DNA from 3 places in the Streptomyces tubbatahanensis genome. Region 1 is predicted to be linked to each of the others. Evidence: riboswitches for the same ligand, from Rfam matches in the RefSeq annotation. Region 1 holds a riboswitch; each other region holds the start of a gene.
What was found. A riboswitch is a leader RNA that binds a small molecule or an ion and turns the genes downstream of it on or off. The one in region 1 is predicted to bind cyclic di-AMP.
Positions count from the first base shown of each region.

Region 2: it holds a riboswitch for cyclic di-AMP, as region 1 does, so the genes downstream of both, MMF93_RS15680 (M23 family metallopeptidase) here and MMF93_RS25340 (M23 family metallopeptidase) in region 1, are expected to answer to the same signal.
Region 3: it holds a riboswitch for cyclic di-AMP, as region 1 does, so the genes downstream of both, MMF93_RS09605 (LysM peptidoglycan-binding domain-containing protein) here and MMF93_RS25340 (M23 family metallopeptidase) in region 1, are expected to answer to the same signal.

Region 1 is NZ_CP093846.1:5,874,420-5,881,495, reverse strand. Features, by position in the region: gene MMF93_RS25355 (DUF5998 family protein) at 1-304, opposite strand, end outside; gene MMF93_RS25350 (bifunctional acetate--CoA ligase family protein/GNAT family N-acetyltransferase) at 378-3,125, opposite strand; gene MMF93_RS25345 (HPr family phosphocarrier protein) at 3,273-3,554, shown strand; gene MMF93_RS25340 (M23 family metallopeptidase) at 3,700-4,521, opposite strand; cyclic di-AMP (ydaO/yuaA leader) riboswitch at 4,535-4,696, opposite strand; gene MMF93_RS25335 (M16 family metallopeptidase) at 4,911-6,281, opposite strand; gene MMF93_RS25330 (M16 family metallopeptidase) at 6,332-7,076, opposite strand, start outside.
Region 2 is NZ_CP093846.1:3,668,594-3,675,669, reverse strand. Features, by position in the region: gene MMF93_RS33505 (serine/threonine-protein kinase) at 1-675, shown strand, start outside; gene MMF93_RS15690 (DUF4232 domain-containing protein) at 931-1,785, shown strand; gene MMF93_RS15685 (PP2C family protein-serine/threonine phosphatase) at 2,315-3,454, shown strand; cyclic di-AMP (ydaO/yuaA leader) riboswitch at 3,609-3,768, shown strand; gene MMF93_RS15680 (M23 family metallopeptidase) at 3,782-5,233, shown strand; gene MMF93_RS15675 (aldo/keto reductase) at 5,387-6,340, shown strand; gene MMF93_RS15670 (PrsW family intramembrane metalloprotease) at 6,403-7,076, opposite strand, start outside.
Region 3 is NZ_CP093846.1:2,235,094-2,242,169, reverse strand. Features, by position in the region: gene MMF93_RS09620 (biliverdin-producing heme oxygenase) at 1-323, opposite strand, end outside; gene map (type I methionyl aminopeptidase) at 486-1,343, opposite strand; gene MMF93_RS09610 (hypothetical protein) at 1,407-1,640, shown strand; cyclic di-AMP (ydaO/yuaA leader) riboswitch at 2,137-2,311, shown strand; gene MMF93_RS09605 (LysM peptidoglycan-binding domain-containing protein) at 2,316-3,104, shown strand; gene MMF93_RS09600 (DUF2264 domain-containing protein) at 3,270-5,204, opposite strand; gene MMF93_RS09595 (hydroxyacid dehydrogenase) at 5,273-6,250, opposite strand; gene MMF93_RS09590 (carbohydrate ABC transporter permease) at 6,412-7,076, opposite strand, start outside.

The DNA.
Region 1 (7,076 bases):
CGGAGGAGATCCGCTCCAGCTTCACGGACTCGGTCGACGTCGTCGCGTAGGGCGACGGAGAGGTGCCGTCCGCGGCCTGCTCGTCGGTGTGGCTGACGAGGAAGCGGGTGCGGGTGAGCACCAGCACCGTGACGTGACGGCGCACCTCGTTCGAGTCGAACGTGGTCTCCTGATGCACAAGATAGGAGGCCACGGGCTCGCCGCCCACCGCCGCCTCGACGGCCTCGGCCACGAGAGCCGGGTAGTAACCGCTGCGCTCGATCGCCTCGCGCAGCCCCTGGGTCGTCGTACCGGTCTTCGCCATGACAGCCATCCTACGGGGCCGTACGGCGGCGCAGACCCGCCCGTTCCCCCCCGCGCGCACGCCCCGGGGCCGGTCAGTACGCCGGGAGCCTGCGCGCCCCCAGGTCGGGACGGAGCCCAGGGTCGGCCACGCGGACCGCGGCGCCCAGCACCGTCACGCCCCGAGGAGCGACCACGACCGGATCGAGTTCCACGGCCAGCACCTGGGGATGGTCGTCCATCAGCAGGGAGACGCGCAGTAGCACCTCCTCCAGCGCGGCCGTGTCGGAGGGTTCGGCACCGCGCCAGCCGAACAGCAGCGGCGCCGAGCGGATGCCGCGCACCAGAGCGGCGGCCTCCTTGTCGGTGACCGGCACCAGCCGGTGCGCGGTGTCCTCCAGCAGGTCGGAGGCGGTGCCCGCCAGGCCGAAGGAGAGCACGGCGCCGATGGCCGGATCGAGGGTCCCCCGGATGACGGTGCCGACGCCGCGCGGGGCCATCGCCTGGACGACAGGGCGCAGCTGGTCGGGGGCGCCCAGCGCCTCGGTCAGCTCCTGGTAGGCGCGCCGCAGCCCGGCCTCCCCCGCGATGTCCAGCCGCACCCCTCCCAGGTCGGCGCGGTGGCGCAGGTGCGGAGCCGTGGTCTTGAGGGCGACCGGGTAGCCGAGGCGGTCGGCCGCCCGGGCAGCCGCGTCGGCGTCGGGTGCGGTCAGCGCGGGCCGCACGTGGATGCCGTAGCAGCGCAGCAGCCGGGAGGTCTCCTCGTCGGTGAGGGCGCGCCCGCGGTCGGGCGCCGGTGGCGTCGCGCGGGCGAGCAGCCGCGCGGCGGCGGACTCCTCGGCGTCGAGGTCGGGCACCTTGCCCGGCGCCCCCGACTCGGCCCGCCACCGGGAGTGGCGCACCGCCTCGGCCAGGGCGCGGGACGCGCGTTCGGGTGTCGGGTAGGAGGGCAGGCCGCGCGCGGCGAGCGCTTTTTGCAGCCCTTCCATCGCCAGGTGCACGACGGCGACGGGTTTGCGCGGTGCGCCCTCGTGCGCGGAGACGCCGTCCGCCGCCTCGCGCAGCGCGTCGGCGAGGGCCTCGATGTGGCCGTCGGGCGGGGTGTCCGGCTGGTGGGTTCCGGTGCGGCCCGGCAGCTCGGCGGGGACGGTGGGCACGACGGTGAGCAGCACCGCGTCGGTGGCCGCGTCCGTGAGCGCCTCGCGCAGCGCCCGGCCGAAGTCGCCGGGGCCCGCGCCGCCGGGCAGCGCCACCACGGGGCGGGGGCGGAGGCCGTCGTTGAGGCAGGCGTCGTAGGTCAGCAGGCTCATCGCGTCGGTGTTGCCGACGATGCCGACGTGCGGGCCCGCGGGCGGCGGCTGGTCGGCGAGGAGCACTCCGGTGTCGATCAGCTCGGTGAAGCTGTCGACCATCAGCACACCTGCCTGGCGCAGCAGGGCCTGGACGGTCGCGTCCGGCGTTCGGGAGGCCGGCGCGGCGTGTCCCGGCGGGGGCGCGCTGCCGCGCTGCCGGGCGCCCTTGACGACGACGAGGGGCTTGCGGGCCGCGGTGCGCCGCGCGAGGCGGGTGAACTTGCGCGGGTTGCCGATCGACTCCAGGTACATCAAGGCGACGTCGGTGTCGGGGTCCTCGTCCCAGTGCTGGAGCAGGTCGTTGCCGGAGACGTCGGCGCGGTTGCCGGCGGAGACGAAGGAGGAGGGGCCGATGCCGCGCCGGTCGAGCCCGTCGAGGAGGGCGATGCCGATGGCTCCCGACTGGGTGAAGACGCCGATGCGGCCCCGCGCGGGCATCCGGATGGAGGGCGTCGCGTTCAGCCGCACGTCGGGCGAGGTGTTGATGAGGCCGAGCGCGCCGGGACCGATGAGCCGCATGCCGTAGGAGCGGGCGAGCCGCACCAGGGCGCGCTGCTCGTCGCGGCCGACGCCCTCGGAGAGCACGACGAGCCCTTGGAGCGCAGCCTGCCCGCACTCCCTGATCACGCGTTCGAGCTGCTGGGCGGGGACGGCGAGGACGGCCAGGTCGACGCGCTCGGGCAGGTGCCGCACGGAGGTGTAGGCGGGCACTCCGGCCAGTTCCGCGGGGCCTTCGGGGGCGAGGGCGTGGTTGACGGCGTACAGGCGCCCGGTGAAGCCGCCCGCGCTCAGGCTGCCCAGGGCCGCGCGCCCGGCGCCGCCGGGGCTGCGGCTGGCACCGATGACGACGACCGCGCCGGGGGCCAGCAGCCGGGCGACGGAGCGTGCCTCGGCGCGCTGTTCGCGGGCCTGCATCACGGCCAGGGAGCGCTCGGTGGGCTCCAGGTCGAGGGTGAGGTGGACGGAGCCGTCCTCGAAGCTGCGCTTCTGGGAGTATCCGGCGTCCGTGAACACCTTGATCATTTTGTTGTTGGCGGGCAGTACCTCGGCGGCGAAGCGGCGGATGCCGCGTTCCCTGGCGACGGCCCCGATGTGTTCGAGGAGCGCGGAGGCCACTCCCCTGCCCTGCTGGTCGTCGCGGACCAGGAAGGCGACCTCGGCCTCGTCGGCGGGTTCGCTTGCGGGGCGGCCGTGCGGGTCGATGCGGTCGTAGCGGACGGTCGCGATGAACTCCCCGCGGATGGTCACTGCCAGGCCGACCCGGTCGACGTAGTCGTGGTGCGTGAAGCGGCGCACGTCCCGGTCGGACAGCCGCGGGTAGGGGGCGAAGAACCGGTAGTACTTCGACTCGTCGGAGACCTGCTCGTAGAAGCTGACCAGGCGTTCCGCGTCGTCGGGGGTGATCGGGCGTACCTGCGCCGTACCGCCGTCACGCAGGACGATGTCCGCTTCCCAGTGGGTCGGGTAGGCGCGCTCCTCGGGGCTCGGCATGCGCTCAGCGTACGGCGGTGAGCGGGCTCACGGAGCGCTCGCGCGGTGCGTCGTATGGTCGCGGTACTACACAGACGACCGTGCGGTGCGCGTAGGCCGCCGTGCGAGACTGGTCTAGACAACCTCACCGACTCGAAGGGCAACACCATGGTTGAGCGCCGCGTCACCGTCGGCTGGGCCGAGGGGCTGCACGCCCGCCCCGCCTCCATCTTCGTCCGTGCCGCCTCGGCCGCCGGCGTTCCGGTCACCGTGCGGAAGGCCGAGGGCAACCCCGTCAACGCGGCCTCCATGCTCGGCGTGCTCGGCCTGGGCGCCGAGGGCGGCGAGGAGATCGTCCTGGCCTCCGAGGCGGACGACGCCGAGGCGGCCCTCGACCGGCTCGCGAAGCTGGTCTCCGAGGGGCTGGAGGAGCTTCCGGAGACGGTCTGAACACCCCCCGCCGCGCGTCCGCGGTCGGTGGGGGCCCACGGACGCGGAACGCGACGCGCACGAGCCCCCGGCCCGCTGGGCCGGGGGCTCGTCGCATACCCGCGAGTGCGCCGCGCAGGCGTCAGACCCTGAAGCCGTGCAGGCGTCAGACCTTGAGGCCGTGCTGGCGCAGATAGGCGACCGGGTCGATGTCCGAGCCGTACTCCGGGCCCGAACGGGCCTCGAAGTGCAGGTGCGGACCCGAGGAGTTGCCGGTCGAACCCGAGAGGGCGATCTGCTGGCCCGACTTCACGCTCTGGCCGACCGAGACACCGATCGAGTTCAGGTGGCCGTACTGCGTGTACGTGCCGTCCTTGTGCTTGATGACGATGTTGTTGCCGTAGGCACCGCCGTTGCCGGCCTCCACGACCTCACCGGCGGCCACGGAGTGGACCGGGGTGTTCATGCCGGCGTGGAAGTCGATCCCGGTGTGGCTGCCGGACGACCACATGCCGCCGCCCTGCTGGTAGCCCGTGGAGACGTAGGAACCCTCGACCGGCAGCACGTAGGCGTTGAGCTTCGCGCGCTCCGCGGCCCGTGCGGCCCTGACCTTGGCCTCGTGTTCCTTCTGCGCCTTCTCGGCGGCGGCCTTGCGCTTGGCCTCGTCGGCCTTCCGCTTCGCCTCGGCCTTCGCCTTGGCGGCCTCCTCCTTGGCCTCGGACTCGGCCTTCGCCTGCTCGGCCCGCAGCGCCTGGTCGTACGCCTGCTCGTCCAGGGTGTCCGAGATGGGAGCGGCGAGAGCCTCACGCAGCTGAGGGCTCTGCTGCAGATTGTTCTGGCCCTGCCCGCCGCCGGCGGCGAACGCGGGAGAGGCGATGGAGCCCACAACACCCACGGTGGCGAGGCCGGCTATGCCCGCCGCTCCCGCCGTGGCCCTGCGGGTCTTACTCGGGCGCCTGTGCTTCCCGGTGGCACGGGTGAACGCCATACGGAGGCGTACTCCTTTCCTTCCTTCTCGCCTACCGGGTTAGCTGACGGGTTCGGAGCAGGAAGGTCTCCTACGGACCGCCTCTTTTCGAGGCCGTCCGATTCACCCCATGGGACAAGGTGGGTCCCCGGTCCCCCTCGGGCAGTTCCCCTCGGGGATTCGGCGATCACCGTCCGTCGGCCGCGGGTGCGGTCACTTCTGACGGACAGCGGCCACGACGCTAGACGGCGCCAACTCCGAGCGGCAAACGAATCCCTGGCTTTGTCATCTTCGCCACACTCCAACTCGCCACAACCGCAACAGAAACGGACATCACGAAGGGCCCGGAAGGAGCGATTCCTCCTCCCGGGCCCCACTTTCCCCTGCCGCCGCGTCCCGGAACGGGGACGTCAGGAGCCGGAGACCACCTTGACCTCGCCGATCCCCAACTCCCGCACCGGGTCGGCGATCTGGGACGCGTCACCGACGAGCACCGTCACCAGCCGGTCAGCCGGCAGCGCGCTGACCGCGGCGGCCGTGGCCTCCACCGTGCCGGTCTCGGCCAGCTGCGCGTACACCCGCGCCTGGTAGTCGTCCGGCAGGTACTGCTCCACCTGGTCGGCGAGCGTCCCGGCCACCGCGGCCGCCGTCTCGTAGCGCAGCGGGGCGACACCCACCAGGTTGCGCACCGCCACGTCCCGCTCCTCGTCCGTCAGCCCCTCGGCCGCCAGCACTCGCAACACCTGCCACAGGTCGGCCAGCGCGGGCCCCGTGACATCCGTGGCGACCGAACCGCTGATGGCCAGCATGGCGGCCCCGCTGCCGTCCTCGGCCGAACGCAGCACCTGCCCGAAGGCCCGCACCCCGTAGGTGTAGCCCTTCTCCTCGCGCAGCACCCGGTCGAGCCGGGAGGTGAGGGTGCCGCCCAGGCAGTAGACGCCCAGCAGCTGCGCCGGCCACACCCGGTCGTGCCGGTCGGGGCCGACGCGCCCGATCAGCAGCTGCGTCTGCACCGCGCCCGGGCGGTCCACGATGACGACGCGGCCGGTGTCGTCCGCGGAGATCGGCGGCATCGCGCGGGCCTCGGCTGCCGTACCGGTCCAGGCGCCGAGCGTCTCGGTCAGCGCCTCGTCCAGATCCACGCCCTCCAGATCGCCGACCACCACGACCGTCGCCGTTACGGGACGCACATGGGCCTCGTAGAAGGCGCGGACGGCCGCCGCGTCGATACGGCTCACCGTCTCCTCGGTGCCCTGCCGCGGCCGCGACATCCGCGACGTGGCGGGGAAGAGCTCCTTCGACAGCTCCTTGGCGGCACGGCGGGCCGGGTTGGCCAGCTCGTGCGGGATCTCGTCCAGCCGGTTGGCGACCAGCCGCTCCACCTCGCCGTCGGGGAAGGCCGGGGCGCGCAGCGCGTCGGCCAGCAGCCCCAGCGCCTTGCGCAGCCGGGAGACCGGCACTTCCAGGGAGACCCGCACGCCCGGGTGGTCGGCGTGCGCGTCCAGCGTGGCGCCGCAGCGCTCCAGCTCGGCGGCGAACTCCTCGGCCGTGTGCTTGTCGGTGCCCTCGCTCAGCGCGCGGGCCATCAGGGTGGCGACACCGTCGAGCCCCTCGGGCTCCGCGTCCAGCGGCGCCATCAGGTTCACCTCGACGGCCACGACCTGCTGGCCAGGACGGTGGCAGCGCAGCACCGTCAGCCCGTTGGGCAGCACGTCGCGCCGCGGTGTGGGAAACGCCCACGGCTTCGGTGTGCCGCCGGCGGGCTGGGGGTGGAAGTCCATGGTCGTGCCCGCGCCCGGCGCGGTGCCCGCCGGCGTCTGTGGGGTCTCGCTCACTGCCCGCTCTCCTCGTTCTCCTCGGCCTCGCTCGCCAGTGGCTCGTAGACCAGCACGGCACGGTTGTCGGGGCGCAGCCGCTGTGCGGCGATCTCGCGCACCTCCTCGCGCGTGACCTCCAGGACCCGGCCCACCGCCGTCAGCGCGAGCTGCGGGTCACCGAAGAGGACCGCGTACCGGCACAGTTCGTCCGCACGGCCGCCGACCGTGGCAAGCCTGTCCAGCCACTCGCGCTCCAGCTGGGCCTGGGCGCGCTCCATCTCCTCCGCGCTGGGGCCCTCCTGCGCGAAACGCCGCAGCTCGTCGTCGACCGCGGCCTCGATGTCGGCCACCTCGGCGCCGCTGGACGCCTTCACGTCCAGCCAGCCCAGGGAGGGGGCGCCCGCCAGGCGCAGCATGCCGAATCCCGCGGCCACCGCCGAGCGGTCGTGCCGCACCAGCCGGGCGTAGAGGCGGGAGGACTCGCCCCCGCCGAGCACGGTCAGCGCCAGGTCGGCGGCGTCCGCCTCACGCGTGCCGTCGTGTGGCAGCCGGTAGGCCGCCATCAGCGCGCGGGAGGGCACCTCCTCCGCCACGACCTCGCGCGTTTCCTCGCCCCGCACCTCGGGCAGCGAGCCGTCCCGCGGCGGCTGCTTGCCCTCGTGCCCCGGGATGGAGCCGAAGTACTTCTCGACCCAGGCCAGCGTCTGCTCCGGGTCGATGTCGCCGACGACCGCCAGCACGGCGTTGTTCGGCGCGTAG
Region 2 (7,076 bases), 2.2 Mb from region 1:
GTCGCCGTCGCGGCGCTGGCCGGCGCGGGAGCGGCGGTGGTGAAGCTGAGGCCGGACGAGCCGAAGAAGCCGGACGAGACGCTCGTACACGACGCCAGCGGACGTATCAGCATGAAGATACCGGCGGAGTGGGCGGGCGAGGTGACACGTGACGGGTGGCGCCCGTCGTCGATCGGCCTGCCGGCCGACCACGCTCCCGGGATGCTCGTCGCGGAGGACGTGAAGGGCTGGAAGGACCTCACCTCGAAGACGAGCGGGGTCTTCGTCGGTCTCGGCGGCGACAGCGAGAGCGGCGAGAACAGCGAGGACAGCAAGAACAGCGACGGCAAGGGAGCCGACACCGACGGCGCGAACGGCGACGAGCGGACGAACGGCGCCCGTGCCGACGCCGGGAAGTCCGGTGACACGTTGGCGGACAAGGTCGGGGCGATCAGCCACCGCACCGCCTGCCAGGACGCGGCGAGCCGCGCGTACAAGGGCGAGAACTGGCAGGGACGCATCCGTACCTGGTCCTCCTGCGCCTCCTCGGGGATATCGCTGGAGGAGATCAGCCTGACGCCCCGGCACAAGGGGAAGCCCCCGGTGTACGTGCAGATCCGCTGCGACGAGGACTGCGTGGCCAGGACGGACAAGGTGCTGGGCAGTCTGGAGGTGAGCGGCGCCTCGGAGGGCTGAAGGCGGTCGGCCGGACATGTCAGCTGGAATGTCGGCCGGAAGTGCCCATATCTGTCCGTATTGTTCACACGTGATCCGGTCGGCAGACCCGCGGCCGGAAAAAGTTTCCCGGAACCGTGAACTTTCTCGGGGAGTCGGCCATCGAACGGTGTGTACGGCGCAAGAGCCCGGGGTGCACGCTGGTGAGGGACACACGAACGGCATCCCGGGCGGCCGAACGACCGCGAGACGCGTGACCAGGGAGTGACGGCAGCCATGACACAGCGCCAACACGTGACAGGCGAGCGGGTCGTGCACGAGACGACGGAATCCGCATCCGTTTCCGGAGGCGCCGGACACCGCCCCCGGCGCCGGGTGGCCCGCGTCGCGGCCGGAGCGACGGCGGTGCTGGCTGCGGGGGCACTGCTGGTGGGGTGCGGTGACGGCGACAAGGACGCGGGGGACGGGGCACCGAAGAAGGTCAGCGGCGAGGCGGCGCCCGCCGGGGGCGACTCCGACAAGGACAACGGAGGCGACGGCAAGGGCGGCGACCAGCACAACGGCGGCAAGGGCGAGACGGACGGCGCTGCGAAGGGCGGCTCCGACGGGTCCGATTCCGGATCGGGGGATTCCTCGGGCTCGTCCGACTCGTCCGGTTCCTCTTCGGCGGGTACGTCAGGCGCCGGCGGGACACACGCGGGCTCCGGTTCCGGCTCCCGCTGCGCCACCGGGGACCTGCGGGCCTCGTTCGGTCCGAACCACCCGGGCGCGGGCCAGGAGAACTACTCCCTCGTGTTCACGAACACGTCGGACGCCACCTGCACCGTGCGTGGCTACCCCGGCCTGGCGTTCGTCAACAGCGCGGGCGAGGAGGTCTCCATCGACCCGAACCGGACCGGCGGCCAGGTGCGGACGGTCACACTGGCGCCAGGAAAGAGCGCGTGGGCGCCGCTCTCCTACTCCAACCCCGAGATGACCGACGTCCCGACGGTGAAGCCGTCCGCGGCGAAGGTCACCCCGCCCGACGAGCACGCTTCGCTCACCGCACCGTGGTCGGGCGGCGAGGTCACCAAGAGCGGGACGGCGTCCGTCCCGAAGATCGGACCCCTGGCCCCGGGCACCGGCGGCTGAACCACACGCACGGGGCGACCGGCGCGGCTGTCCGTGACGGGATCTCCCTGACGGGATCTCCGTGACGGGATCTCCGTGCGGAGGCCAACCGCGACGGGGTGGCCGTCGGCCGGACGGCGGAGTGTCCCCTGACCACGGGACACTGCCGCGTTCGAGGGCCGGCGGGAACCGAAGGACCGCCCCGTACCGACGGACGGCGCCCGGCTCCACGGGAGGGTGCCGGGCGCCGTCCGTCCTTGCCTCACCGCCCGGGCCTCCACGGCGGCGAGGGGCCGCGTGAGGCGCCCGTTCGCCGTACGCACGGGTGCGGCATGGCCGGGCCCGTGCTACCGCTTCCGGACGCCGCGCGCGGCAGTCACCCCCCGTCACCCGACCCGACCACGCCCGAGTGGCCCGGCGTCCGCAGGCGGGCCAGATTGAGAGCGTGCAGGAGAGACGGACAGGCGGACGGACGAGCCGACGAACGGGCCGGAGACGGAGCTGGGAGGACGAGAGCGGAGCGGATCCTGCGGGCGGGTACGAGGGCGGCGTGGGGCGGCTGCGGCGCCTGGCGCGGCTGCTCCCTCCCGCGCTGTTCGCCCTGGGGCTCGTCCTGGAGCTGGCCACGCCGCCGAACGTGACCGTCTCGGCGCCTTTCGCCGCCACGCCACTGGCCGCGGCCGCACTGCTGTCGTTCCGCGCCACCGTCGTCGCCGGTGTCGCCTCCTCCGGCACCGTCGTCCTGCTGACCTGGCTGCACGACGAGGCGGGCCCCGACATCGAACCCGAGGCCCGGTCCATCACCATCGCGACCGTCTCCGCGCTCGCCGTGGGCGTCAACTACGTGCTGCGCCGCAGCGGCGAGCAGCTGGCCTCCGCCCGTGTCGTCGCCGAGGCCGTACAGCTCGCGGTCCTGCCCACGCCGCCCACCCGTGCGGGCGGTCTGGTGTTCGCCACCCGCTACCGCGCCGCACAGACGGACGCCCGCATCGGTGGCGACTTCTACGCCGTCGAGGAGACCCCGTACGGCGTACGGCTGCTTCTCGGGGACGTACGCGGCAAAGGGCTCGGCGCGGTCGAGGCCGTCGTCATCGTGGTGGGCGCTTTCCGCGAGGCGGCCGAACAGGAAGAGACCCTCGCCGACGTCGCGGCCCGCCTCGACCGCGCCCTCCAGCGGGAAGGACGGCGGCAACTGGGCACCGCACGGTTCGAGGGCTTCACCACCGCGGTACTCGCGGAGATCCCCGCCCACCCGCCCCCTCCGGGCGGCCCCGGCACGCCGCATGCGACAGCCCCGCAGAACGCCGCATCCGGCCCCGTACTGCGCCTGGTCAACCGCGGCCACCCCGGCCCCGTCCTGCTCCACCAGGGCCGCACGACGCTCCTGGAACCGGACGAACCCTCGCTCCCGCTCGGCATGACGGAGCTGGGCGTGTGGCCCGACGAGATCGACGAGGTGCCCTTCCCTGCGGGCAGCCAACTCCTCCTCTACACCGACGGCCTGTCCGAGGCCCGCAACGCCGACGGCGTCTTCTACGACCCCGCCGGACGGCTATCCCGCAGCTACTTCGCCGACCCCGAGGAACTGCTGGAAACCGTCCTCATCGACGTCGCCGACCACACGGGCGGCGAGGCGGTCGACGACATGGCACTGCTGGCTGTCGCCCACGAGACCCGGCGGAGCACGTGATCCGGCCCCACAGCGAGCGGCAATTGTGGGGAACGGCTTGGAAACACGGGTGCTGTTCTATTACCGTCCGATAACGCGGCACGGTCGTCACTGTCGTCACGGAAGACGGCACCGTGCGCCGACGCCGAATCCCGCACACGGAGCACCAGCCGGCCCAACTCACCGGCCAGGCCCCGCGGGAACCGGGGAACCACCCCTTCTCGTCAGCATGTCGGGAAGGACGGGGTGAATCGGGCGCCCCGCACGGGATGCCCGTAGGAGACCTTCCTGCTCCGAACCCGTCAGCTAACCCGGTAGGCGAGAAGGAAGGAAAGGAGAGCGCCCACCGTGGCGTCCACATCCCAGGGCCCTGCCCCCGAGGCCGTCGGGTACGGCCCGCAGCCCGGCACCGTCGGCTCCCCCGCTCCCACCCCCGCGCCGGCCGCCCCTCACGGCGGCCCCCAGCCGTACGGCGGTCCTCAGCCGTACGGTGGCCCGCTCCCGTACAGCGGCGCGCATCCGTACGGTGCTCCGCATCCGCACGGCACGTCGGGGCCGTACGACGCTCCGGGCTCGCATGGCGCTTCGGCCCCGCATGGCGCTCCGGGCCCGCATGGCGCTTCGGCCCCGCATGGCGCTCCGGGCCCGCATGGCGCTTCGGGCCCGCACGGCTCCGCGCACCCGTACGGCACTGAGCACCCCTACGGCGAGTCCAAGGCCGGCGTCAGCGAGTCCTCCGGCGGGGACGGCCCGCAGGACGAGTGGCACCGCACCGAGGAGTGGAATCCCACCGAGGAGGCCGCCCGCTCGCTGCGCGGCAAGCACCGGGTCGCCCGGCAGCGGACCGGCGGTGTGGCGCGCGGCGGGGCCGTCCTCGGCGTCGGCATGATCGCCGCCGTGGGCGCGGGCGGCATGGCCACGGCACACGACAAGGACCCCGGCTCCATATCCGTACCCGACCTCGGCGCCGCCGCCGACACCGCGCGGGACCTGACCGGCCACCTGCCCGACGCCGAGGACATCCCCGGCCTCGGGGCGTTCGTCTCCGACGACGCGGACGGCACAGACGGTGCCCAGGGAACGGACGGCGCCCAGGCGGCACACGGAGCCGACGCGGCCGAGGCGGCGGCCGGCACGGGCGGCGGCAGCGCCGGCGAGGCACTCCGGGCCCGCATCCTCGCGCAGGCCGAGCGGCACCACTCCGCGACGGACGCACAAGCCCGCGAGGACGCGGCACGCCAGGCCGCGAGCGCCGCCGCTGAGCAGGCCGCGAAGCGGGCCGCCGCCGAGGAACGCGCGCGAGCCGAGGCGCAGGACGAACGCCGGCGCGAGGCCGCGGAGGCGAAGGCCGCCGAGGCGGCGAAGGCCAAGGCGGCGGCGGAACGCCGGGCCAAGCTCGCCCGCAGCTATGTCGCGCCGGTCGCCTCCTACCAGCTGAGCGCCGGCTTCGGCCAGGCCGGCGGCAGATGGCAGAACGACCACACAGGCCAGGACTTCGCCGCCCCCAACGGCACGCCCGTCAAGGCGATCCACACCGGCACCGTCAAGGAGGCCGGCTGGGCCGGCTCGTACGGCTACCGCGTCGTCCTCGAACTGGACGACGGCACGGAACTGTGGTTCTGCCATCTCTCCTCCATGACCAAGTCGGCAGGCGACAAGGTGAGCACCGGCGACGTCATCGGCCGCGTCGGCTCCACCGGCAACTCCTCAGGACCGCACCTGCACGTCGAGGTCCGCCCGGACGGCGGCGCTCCGGTGGACCCGCTGACGTGGCTGCGCGACAAGGGCGTCACCGTCTGACCCGGCCCTGACGACGGAGCCCCCGCACGCGCCCGCGTGGCTCCCCGCGACGCCGTGGGGGCGCCTGGCAAAACTGTCGCTCCCCACAGCCGCGCGGGGGAGTCCCGCGCGCTGTGCCCGCACCGGAGGGAGACGGCGCGCTACGGTCGCGGCATGCAGATGAACGTCGGCAAGAAGATCGGTCAGCTGTCCGTCGCGCCGCTCGCACTCGGCGGCAACGTCTTCGGCTGGACCGCGGACAAGGACACGTCCTTCGCCGTGCTGGACGCCTACACCGAAGGCGGCGGCAACCACATCGACACCGCCGACGGGTACTCCTCCTGGGTGGAGGGCAACTCGGGCGGCGAGTCCGAGACGGTGATCGGCCAGTGGCTCGCGGCGCGCGGCCCCGCGGTCCGCGACGACGTCGTCGTCGCCACCAAGGTCGCCCGGCACCCCGACCGCATGGGGCTGGACCCGCAGAACATCAAGGCCGCCTGTGAGGACTCGCTGCGCCGCCTGCAGACCGACCGCATCGACCTGTACTACACGCACTTCGACGACGAGTCGGTCGAGGTCTCCGAGATCCTCCAGGCCCTGGACGACCTGGTCAAGGCCGGCAAGGTCCGCGAGATCGCGGCCTCGAACATCTCCCCCGAACGCCTGGCCGCCTCCCTCGCCTTCAGCGACCGCGAAGGCACCGCCCGGTACGTCGCACTCCAGCCGCACTACAACCTGGTCTCCCGCGACACGTACGAGGGAGAGCTCGAAACCCTCGCCCGGCGCGAGTCCCTGGCCGTGCTCCCGTACTACGCGCTGGCCGCCGGCTTCCTCACCGGCAAGTACCAGCCCGGCGAACAGCCGCCCGAGGGCGCCAGGTCAGGCCAGGCGGCCAAACTCCTGGCCACCGAGCGCGGCCAACGCGTCCTGGCAGCCCTCTCCACGGTCGCGGGCGCCCACCAGGCCCCCGAGGCCACCGTCGCCCTCGCCTGGCTCCTCGCCCAGCCCACCGTCACCTCCCCCATCGCCAGCGCCCGCACCGTCGACCAACTCCCGGCCCTCATGGCCGTCGCCGACCTCCAACTCACCCACGACGAACTCCACCTCCTCACAGACGCCTCGTCGTAAGGGGGCCCGTTCTACCGCCACCCCTCCGGGCTCGCTCCTTCGCGGGAACGCTCCGCGGCCGCTCACCGCACCGGATACCCCGCCCACCCCCGCGGAGGCAGGTAAGGGCGGCTCAGGGCCAGGGCGGCGCTGGTGGTGGGGGGGCCGGACAGGGGGTGGTTGGCGCGGAGGGAGCGGAGGAGTTGGTGTTCGCGGGCGGCGAAGTCGGGGGCCGTGGCGCCGTTGGTGGCGCGGGAGCGGAGGAGGGCGAGTGCGGTGGCGTCGTGCTGGTAGGCGGCCAGGGTGCGGGCCGCGGCGGGGCCGTGGCTGCGGCGGGCCATCGCGCGGGCCATCGAGCGGGCCCGCATGGACGAGAGCGACCAGGGCTCCGGCTCGCTGAACCAGCCGGCGGCCGCGTACGCGGGCAGCGTCTCGCGGACGATCCGCAACTCGTGCAGGCGTGACCAGACGGCCAGCCACGTCAGGGCGCCGAACACCGGGAGCATGAAGAGGCCGTACACGGCGAGGAACGTGTAGTTGGCGAAGGACGCCGAGCCGTTCCATATCGCGTGCAGCAGCACTGCCGTGCACCAGCCCAGCAGCGGCAGCACCGTACGCAGGACCCGGCGCCGCCGTGGCAGGGCCGCGACCATGCCGAAGGCTATGCCGGTCATCGCCGTGAACAGCGGGTGGGCGAACGGCGCGAAGATGATCCGGATGAGGAACGTGCCGGCGGTCGCCGAGCCGGCCAGACCGT
Region 3 (7,076 bases), 3.6 Mb from region 1:
TCGCCTCCGTGCAGGTGTGACAGGTCGCGTTCCAGCGCGGGCAGCCGGCGGAGTTCGTCGCGGAGGAAGGGTCCGGCCACCGGGTCGTCGGCCAGCGCAGGGGCGGCGTTTTCCAGTGCGCTGTAGATGAACCAGAGCTGTTCGGTGTAGCGGGTGTACGCGGCCACGCCCAGCCCGCCGCCGAGCATGTCGCTCATGAAGGTCGAGGTGTTGGCCTCGGTGTGCAGTTCCTGCGAGGCGGTGCGGATGAGGGTGGAGAAGTCCGTCGCGGGCGAGGGGGCGGAGGACACAGCTGGCTCCCGTGGGTGGACGGCGTCGGGCATGGGTGCGCCGACAGGGAGCGATCCTGCTACTTAGGCTTACCTAAGTCAAGCAGTTGCCGACACCCTGTCGGGAAACCCGTACCCCGCTGTCCGAGCGGGAATGCGCCGGAGCGCGCCCTGCGGGAGCGCGCCGGAGCGCGCCGGAGTGCGCCGGGGCGCGCTCTACGGAAGCGTCAGAATGTCCGCGCCCGTCTCCGTGACGACCAGCGTGTGTTCGAACTGCGCGGTGCGCCTGCGGTCCTTGGTGACGACCGTCCAGCCGTCCTCCCACATGTCCCACTCGTGGGTGCCCAGCGTGAGCATCGGCTCGATGGTGAAGGTCATGCCGGGGCGGATGACCGTCGTCGCGCGGGGGTCGTCGTAGTGCGGGACGATCAGCCCGGAGTGGAAGGAGCTGTTGATGCCGTGCCCGGTGAAGTCGCGGACGACGCCGTAGCCGAAGCGCTTGGCGTAGGACTCGATGACGCGGCCGATGATGTTGAGCTGGCGGCCCGGTTTGACGGCCTTGATCGCGCGGTTCAGCGACTCCCGCGTCCGCTCGACCAGGGCGCGGGACTCCTCGTCGACCTCGCCGCACAGGTAGGTGGCGTTGTTGTCGCCGTGGACGCCGTCCAGGTAGGCGGTCACGTCGAGGTTCACGATGTCGCCGTCGCGCAGCACCGTGGAGTCGGGGATGCCGTGGCAGATCACCTCGTTGACCGAGGTGCACAGCGACTTGGGGAAGGAGCGGTAGCCCAGCGTGGAGGGGTAGGCGCCGTGGTCGACCATGTACGCGTGCGCCACCTCGTCCAGTTTGTCGGTGGTGACGCCGGGTGCGATGTGCTTGGCGGCCTCTTCCATGGCGCGCGCCGCGATCCGTCCGGCGACGCGCATCTTCTCGACCGTCTCGGCGTCCTGCACGTGGGGCCCGTCGTACGGGGTGGGCGCGGGTTTGCCGACGTACTCGGGGCGCGGGATCGAGGTGGGTACGCCCCGGGGCGGGGAGAGCGTGCCGGGGACGAGGAGTGACTGGCCAGACATGTCCGCGAGTCTAATCGGGCCTGTCCACTGAGATCAGGCCCTCCCGTGCGCGACGATGGACCCATGGCTTTGTTCAAGCGCAAGACGGTCGGCAGGCCCGGTGAGTGGTTCTTCAACGTCGACAACGGCACGGTGGAGGAGGGGCCGCAGTCCCCGGGCAAGAACCGGATGGGCCCCTACGCCAGCCGCGAGGAGGCGGAACGCGCGTTGGAGACGGCGCGGGAGCGCACCTCCGAGTGGGAGCAGGACCCGCGCTGGCACGACCGCGGCCGGGGCTCCGACGAGGACGCGGGGTAGGCGACGGCCGATCCCGCCGGCCCCCTCACGTGCGCCTTGGCTCACGTGAGGGGGCTCTGTTGTGCGGGCTCCGCGGAGGAGCCCGCCGCTTTCCCCCGCGCTGTCCGCGTCGCCTGCGCCACCGCCGGGTAATCCCTCAACTTATGGTCACAAGGCCCGCCATGGCCTACTAGGGGCGTTTTGCCCGGTTTCTGTGGTCTTCGTGTCGCGAATCACACCGCTACGTCCCCGAGTGGCGCCACGAAGTGCCTCAGGGCGTCAAGAACCTTACGTGCAGGGCCATTTCGAAGAAATCGGCGCACGACCCCATTTCACGCTGAGAAAATGATCGACAGCGCAGCGTGGAGAAATTCGTTGATCAATTACTAGGCTTTTTAGTAATTCCCACTGATCGTCTTGTTCAAAACGAATTCGCTGTGTTTCCGTGTCCTCGCTTCCGACAACCACGCCCGTCGGGAGATCCACTACCGGGGCGCCGAATCCTGCCGCCCGGCCGGTGGAATGCTCACCAGACCCTTTTCGGCAGGAGCGGGGGACCCAGGTAAGTGCCGTGCCGCACACCGCGGCCCGGCTTGGGGTGAAGTCAGCTCCGCGTACTCGGTGCGCGGAAATGGCCGGGCAACTCCAGCCCGAATCCGACAGCTCACCTCGCAGGCGCCAGGAGAGGACACCCCCATGTTCCGTGACCTTCATGGCCGCGTGCGTCACACCTTCCACACCCGTCGCCTTTCCCGGATTTCTCTCGTGCTCGCCGCGAGCGGTGCGGGAATTGCGGCTCCGCTGCTGACCGCGGGCAGCGCCAGCGCCGCGCCGGCTCCGGCCGCCGCGCACGCCCAGGCGCCTTCCGCCGCGACCCAGCAGGTGCAGAGCGAGCAGAAGTCCGAGGCCTCGCAGGAGTACACCGTCGCGGGCGGCGACACCCTGTACCGCATCGCCACCACCCACGACGTCGAGGGCGGCTGGAAGGCCGTCTACGAGGCCAACCGGCAGACCATCGGCGACGACCCGAACCTGATCCGCCCCGGTCAGGAGCTGAGCCTGTCCGCGTCCGCCGACGCGAAGCAGGACGAGAGCGGGGGCGAGGAGACCCAGGGCGCCGGCCAGACCCCCGCCCAGCCCTCCGGTGAGGTCCACACGACCCAGTCGGACAACCTGGACGGCTGGATCAACGAGGCGCTGGGTGTCATGAAGCAGCACGGCATCCCGGGCACCTACGAGGGCATTCACCGCAACATCATGCGGGAGTCCGGCGGCAACCCGGACATCGCCAACAACTGGGACATCAACGCCCAGAACGGCACGCCGTCGATCGGCCTGCTCCAGGTCATCCAGCCCACGTTCGACGCCTACCACGTCGAGGGCACCGCGAACGACCTGCGCGACCCGGTCGCCAACATCGTCGCCGCGTGCAACTACGCGGCCGACCAGTACGGTTCGATCGACAACGTCAACGGCCCGTACTGAGCCGCACCGACCGTACCGAGCCGTACCGGCCGTACTGATCCCCGCTGATCCCCGCTGATCCGTACGGGTCCGTACGGGTCCGTACGGCCCGTGCGGACCCGTACCCCGACTGCCCGCCACCTTCCCCCGGGGTGGCGGGCAGTCGGCATGCGGGCTGCGGGCCGGTCATCCGGCCCCGGCAGCCGTCTGAGCGGCCTCGGCCGCCGGTGGGTCGAATCCGATCCTGATCCTCGTCGGGACGGACCTGTCTGTCCCGGGCCCCCACCTGAGCGTCACCGTGGTGTCCGCGACCGAGACGTCGGGCGCCGGGGTCCGGGCGGTGCCCACGCCCAGCGACACCAGCGCCACACACACCCCAGCGCCCGTCACCTCGCCCTCCAGCGCCGGGACCCGCAGCCACCGCGCGTACGCCGTGCCGTGCGGAGCGGGCAGCGGCTCCACCGTCTCCAGCCCGTGCGCGGGCAGCAGCGCCGAGGCGACCTCGTCACCGGCCGCCCAGCCCGTCAGCCGCAGGCGGGTACCGGCGGGGGCGCCCAGGACGCGGTGTGCCCGCACCTCCCAGCTGCCGCGTACGACCGTCACGCTCTCCACCCGCAGCCCCGGCACCCGGGGTACGTCCGCGGGGAAGGCGGGGCGGTGCCAGGACGCCGCCCAGCCCCAGCCGCCGTCCGCCGCCGAGCCCGCCCCCAGCGGATGGATGCGTCTGCGGGCGCTCCACCGCCCGGGCCTGGAGGGGAGGGCGAGCGCCAGGTGGTTGTCGGGCGGGTTGTCGCGCGCGGTCGGCCCGGTCCTGGTCGAGTACGCGAACCGCGCGTAGAGCGGATCCTCCCGCTCGTGCGCCTCCCCCTCGTCCGGGTGCACGTTGTCGCTGCCGTGGTTGTGCAGCCGCACGAGCCCGTCCCCGCCGGTCGACTGGATGAGGAAGCCCGGCGCCGCCACCGCCAGCGCGCGGTCGGGACCCTCGCTCGGCGCGGCCTCCTCGACGGCCGTCCACAGCGGGTCCTCGGGGGGCACCAGCAGCGCGACGAAGCACTTCGACGCCCAGTAGGGGGAGGCCGGGCCCGAGTAGTGCTGCACGGTGGGGGCGTGCGCGCCGTGCCAGCCGAGCGACAGCAGCCCGTCCGCGTCGAGCGCCCCCCGGTCCAGGAAGTAGCGCAGTGTTCCGCTCAGCAGGCGGCGCGAGACACCGGGCGCCAGTGGCGTGTGCCCGGTCAGCGCGCCGAGGCCGACGGCGGTCCCCGCCGCGAACCGGTAGGTGAGGGAGCGGCCGAAGTGGACAGGGGCGCCGTCGCCGCCGAACAGCAGCGCGAAGCTCGCCAGGTGCGCGCGCAGCCGTGCCCCGTACCGCGCCGCAAGGTCCTCCTCGCCGGCCAGGTGTGCGTGCAGCAGGGGGTACAGGTGCAGGGCCCAGCCGTTGTAGTGGTCGAAGGCGCGCCCGTCGCCGTCGGCGTACCACCCCTCGCCCCGCCACCAGCCCTCCAGCAGGTCCAGCCCCCGCTCGATCGCCGTCTGCGTCTCGGCGTCCCCGCGCCCGGCCGCGTCGAGGAACCCGGCCACCGAGAGCGGGAAGAGGTACCAGTTGTTCGGCGCGGGAGAGCGCCGCAGCGCGCCCCGCAGCCAGGCCTCGGCGCTGTCCCGTGCGGGTTCCTCCAGCCGGTCCCACAGCCACGGCTTGGTCAGCCGCAGCGCCAGTGCCACCGACGCCGCCTCCACCATCGGCTGTCCGGCGACCGTGTGGTCCAGCACCTCGGGCCACGACTCGGCGTCCCCGTGCCCCGGGGTGCGGGTCCCGGCGCGCAGCCCGTCGGCGTACCGCTCCAGCAGGTTCGCCGGGTCGCGGCCGCCCGCGCCCGCGACACGGAACGCGGCGGCCAGGAACGTGCGCGCGTACCCTTCGAGACCGTCCGAACGCGTTCCCGACACGGAGGCGCGCCCCGGCAGGTGGAGCAGCGCGCCGCGGGGTGTGGCCCACCGCCGGGCGGCCCGCAGCAGGCCGTCGGCCACCGCTTCCCAGTGGGCGCGGGTGTAGCCGGTGTACGGGCTCAGCGCACGGTCGTGTGCCGGCAGGGTCAGCGGTGGCGAGCCGCCCGCCCCGCTCACACCGCCCGCCCCGCTCCCGCCGCCCACCCCGCTCACGCCGCTCACGCCGCCCGCCCCGTTCACGCCGCTCACGCCAGCAACTCCCGCTGCTCGGGCGGCACCGCGTGGGCGAACCCCTCGCCCGCCGCCCAGCGGTGCACCTCCCGGACGGCCGACTCGGCCAGCCGGTCGAGTTCGTTGCCCTGCGAGCCGGCCAGGTGCGGGGTGAGCAGCACGTTCTCGCACTCCCACAGCGGATGTCCCGCGGGCAGCACCTCGGGTTCCGTGACGTCCAGCACCGCGTGCAGGCGGCCCGCCAGCACCTCGTCGGTCAGCGCCTCCTGGTCGAGCACCGCGCCACGCGCCGTGTTGACGAGCGTCCCGCCGTCCCTGAGGAGGGCCAGCAGTTCACGGCTCACCAGGCCGCGGGTCGCCGGCAGGAGCGGGGTGTGGACGCTGACCGTGTCGGCGGCGGCGAACAGTTCTGGCAGCTCTGTCTTGGCCGCGCCCAGCGCCGCCGCCTCCGCCTCGGTGACGTACGGGTCGTGGAGCAGCACCCGCAGGTCGTGCGCGCGCAGCAGCGCGAGCACCCGGCGGCCGACGAGGGACGCGCTCACGATGCCCACGGTGCGCCGGTAGTTGCCCAGCGTCGGGTCGGCCGAGAGCCACTCCTGGCGGCCTCGCCGCGCGGCGTACGCGCGGGCCGTGTGCAGGACGCGCTTGTTCGCCAGCAGGATCATGGCCAGCGTGTACTCGGCGACGGGTGCGGCGTTCGCCGCGGCCGCAGAGGAGACCTCGATGCCCCGGTCCCAGCACTCCTGTGTGACGTGACCCTTGACGCTGCCCGCCGTGTGCGCCACGGCACGCAGCCGTGGTGCGTGGGCGAGGGCGGTCGCGTCCAGGGGCGGGCAGCCCCAGCCGGTGACCAGCAGTTCGGTGGTGGCGAGGGTTTCCCTGGCCGTCGCCGTGGTGAAGTCCGTGAGGAGGGCGGGGGCCAGGTCGACGGCCTCGGCGAGGCGGCGCCTGGCCGCGGGCTTGAGTACCGCGTCCGCGGCCTCGTGGCCCATGGCGAGGGCCGCGGCGGGCCGGGTGGCACGGCCGGGCCCCGCGGTGGGGGCGGGGCCGGTGGCGGGTCCGGGACCGGTGGCGTGGGTGGGGGCGGTGCCGGGGTCGGGCATGGGGCTCCTGGCGTCGGGTGGGTGGTCGCTTCGGTGGGCCGGGGGTGGTCTCACTTCACGCTGCCCGCCGTCAGCCCGGACCTCCAGTGGCGCTGGAGGAGGACGAAGGCGGCGATCAGCGGCAGGACCGCCAGGAGCGAGCCGGAGATGACGACGGGGTAGTAGTCGGGCGTCACCACGGCGGCACTGTTCCATACGTACAGCCCGAGGCTGACCGGGAACAGCTTCTGGTCGGACAACATCACCATCGGCAGGAAGAAGTTGTTCCAGATGGCCGTGAGCTGGAACAGGAAGACCGTCACCAGTCCGGGCCCCAGCATCCGCAGGGCCACCCGGAAGTAGGAGGCCAACTCGCCCGCGCCGTCCACCCGCGCGGCCTCCAGCACCTCGTCGGGCACGTACCCCTGGCTGAAAACCCGTCCCAGGTACACGCCGAAGGGGTTGAAGAGGACGGGGATGAACACCGACCAGAAGGTGTTGACCAACCCCACCTCGGACGCCATCAGGTACAGCGGGAGGGCCAGCACCGTGGGCGGCACCATCACGCCCGCCAGGACGAGTCCGAACAGCTTCTCCTTGCCGCGGAAGCGGTACTTGTCGAAGGCGTACCCGCAGGCGACGCTGATCATCGTGGAGACGGCCGCGCCGACCACCGCGTACAGCAGGCTGTTGAGGTACCAGCGGCCGTAGATGCCGTCCTCCATGGCGAAGAGGG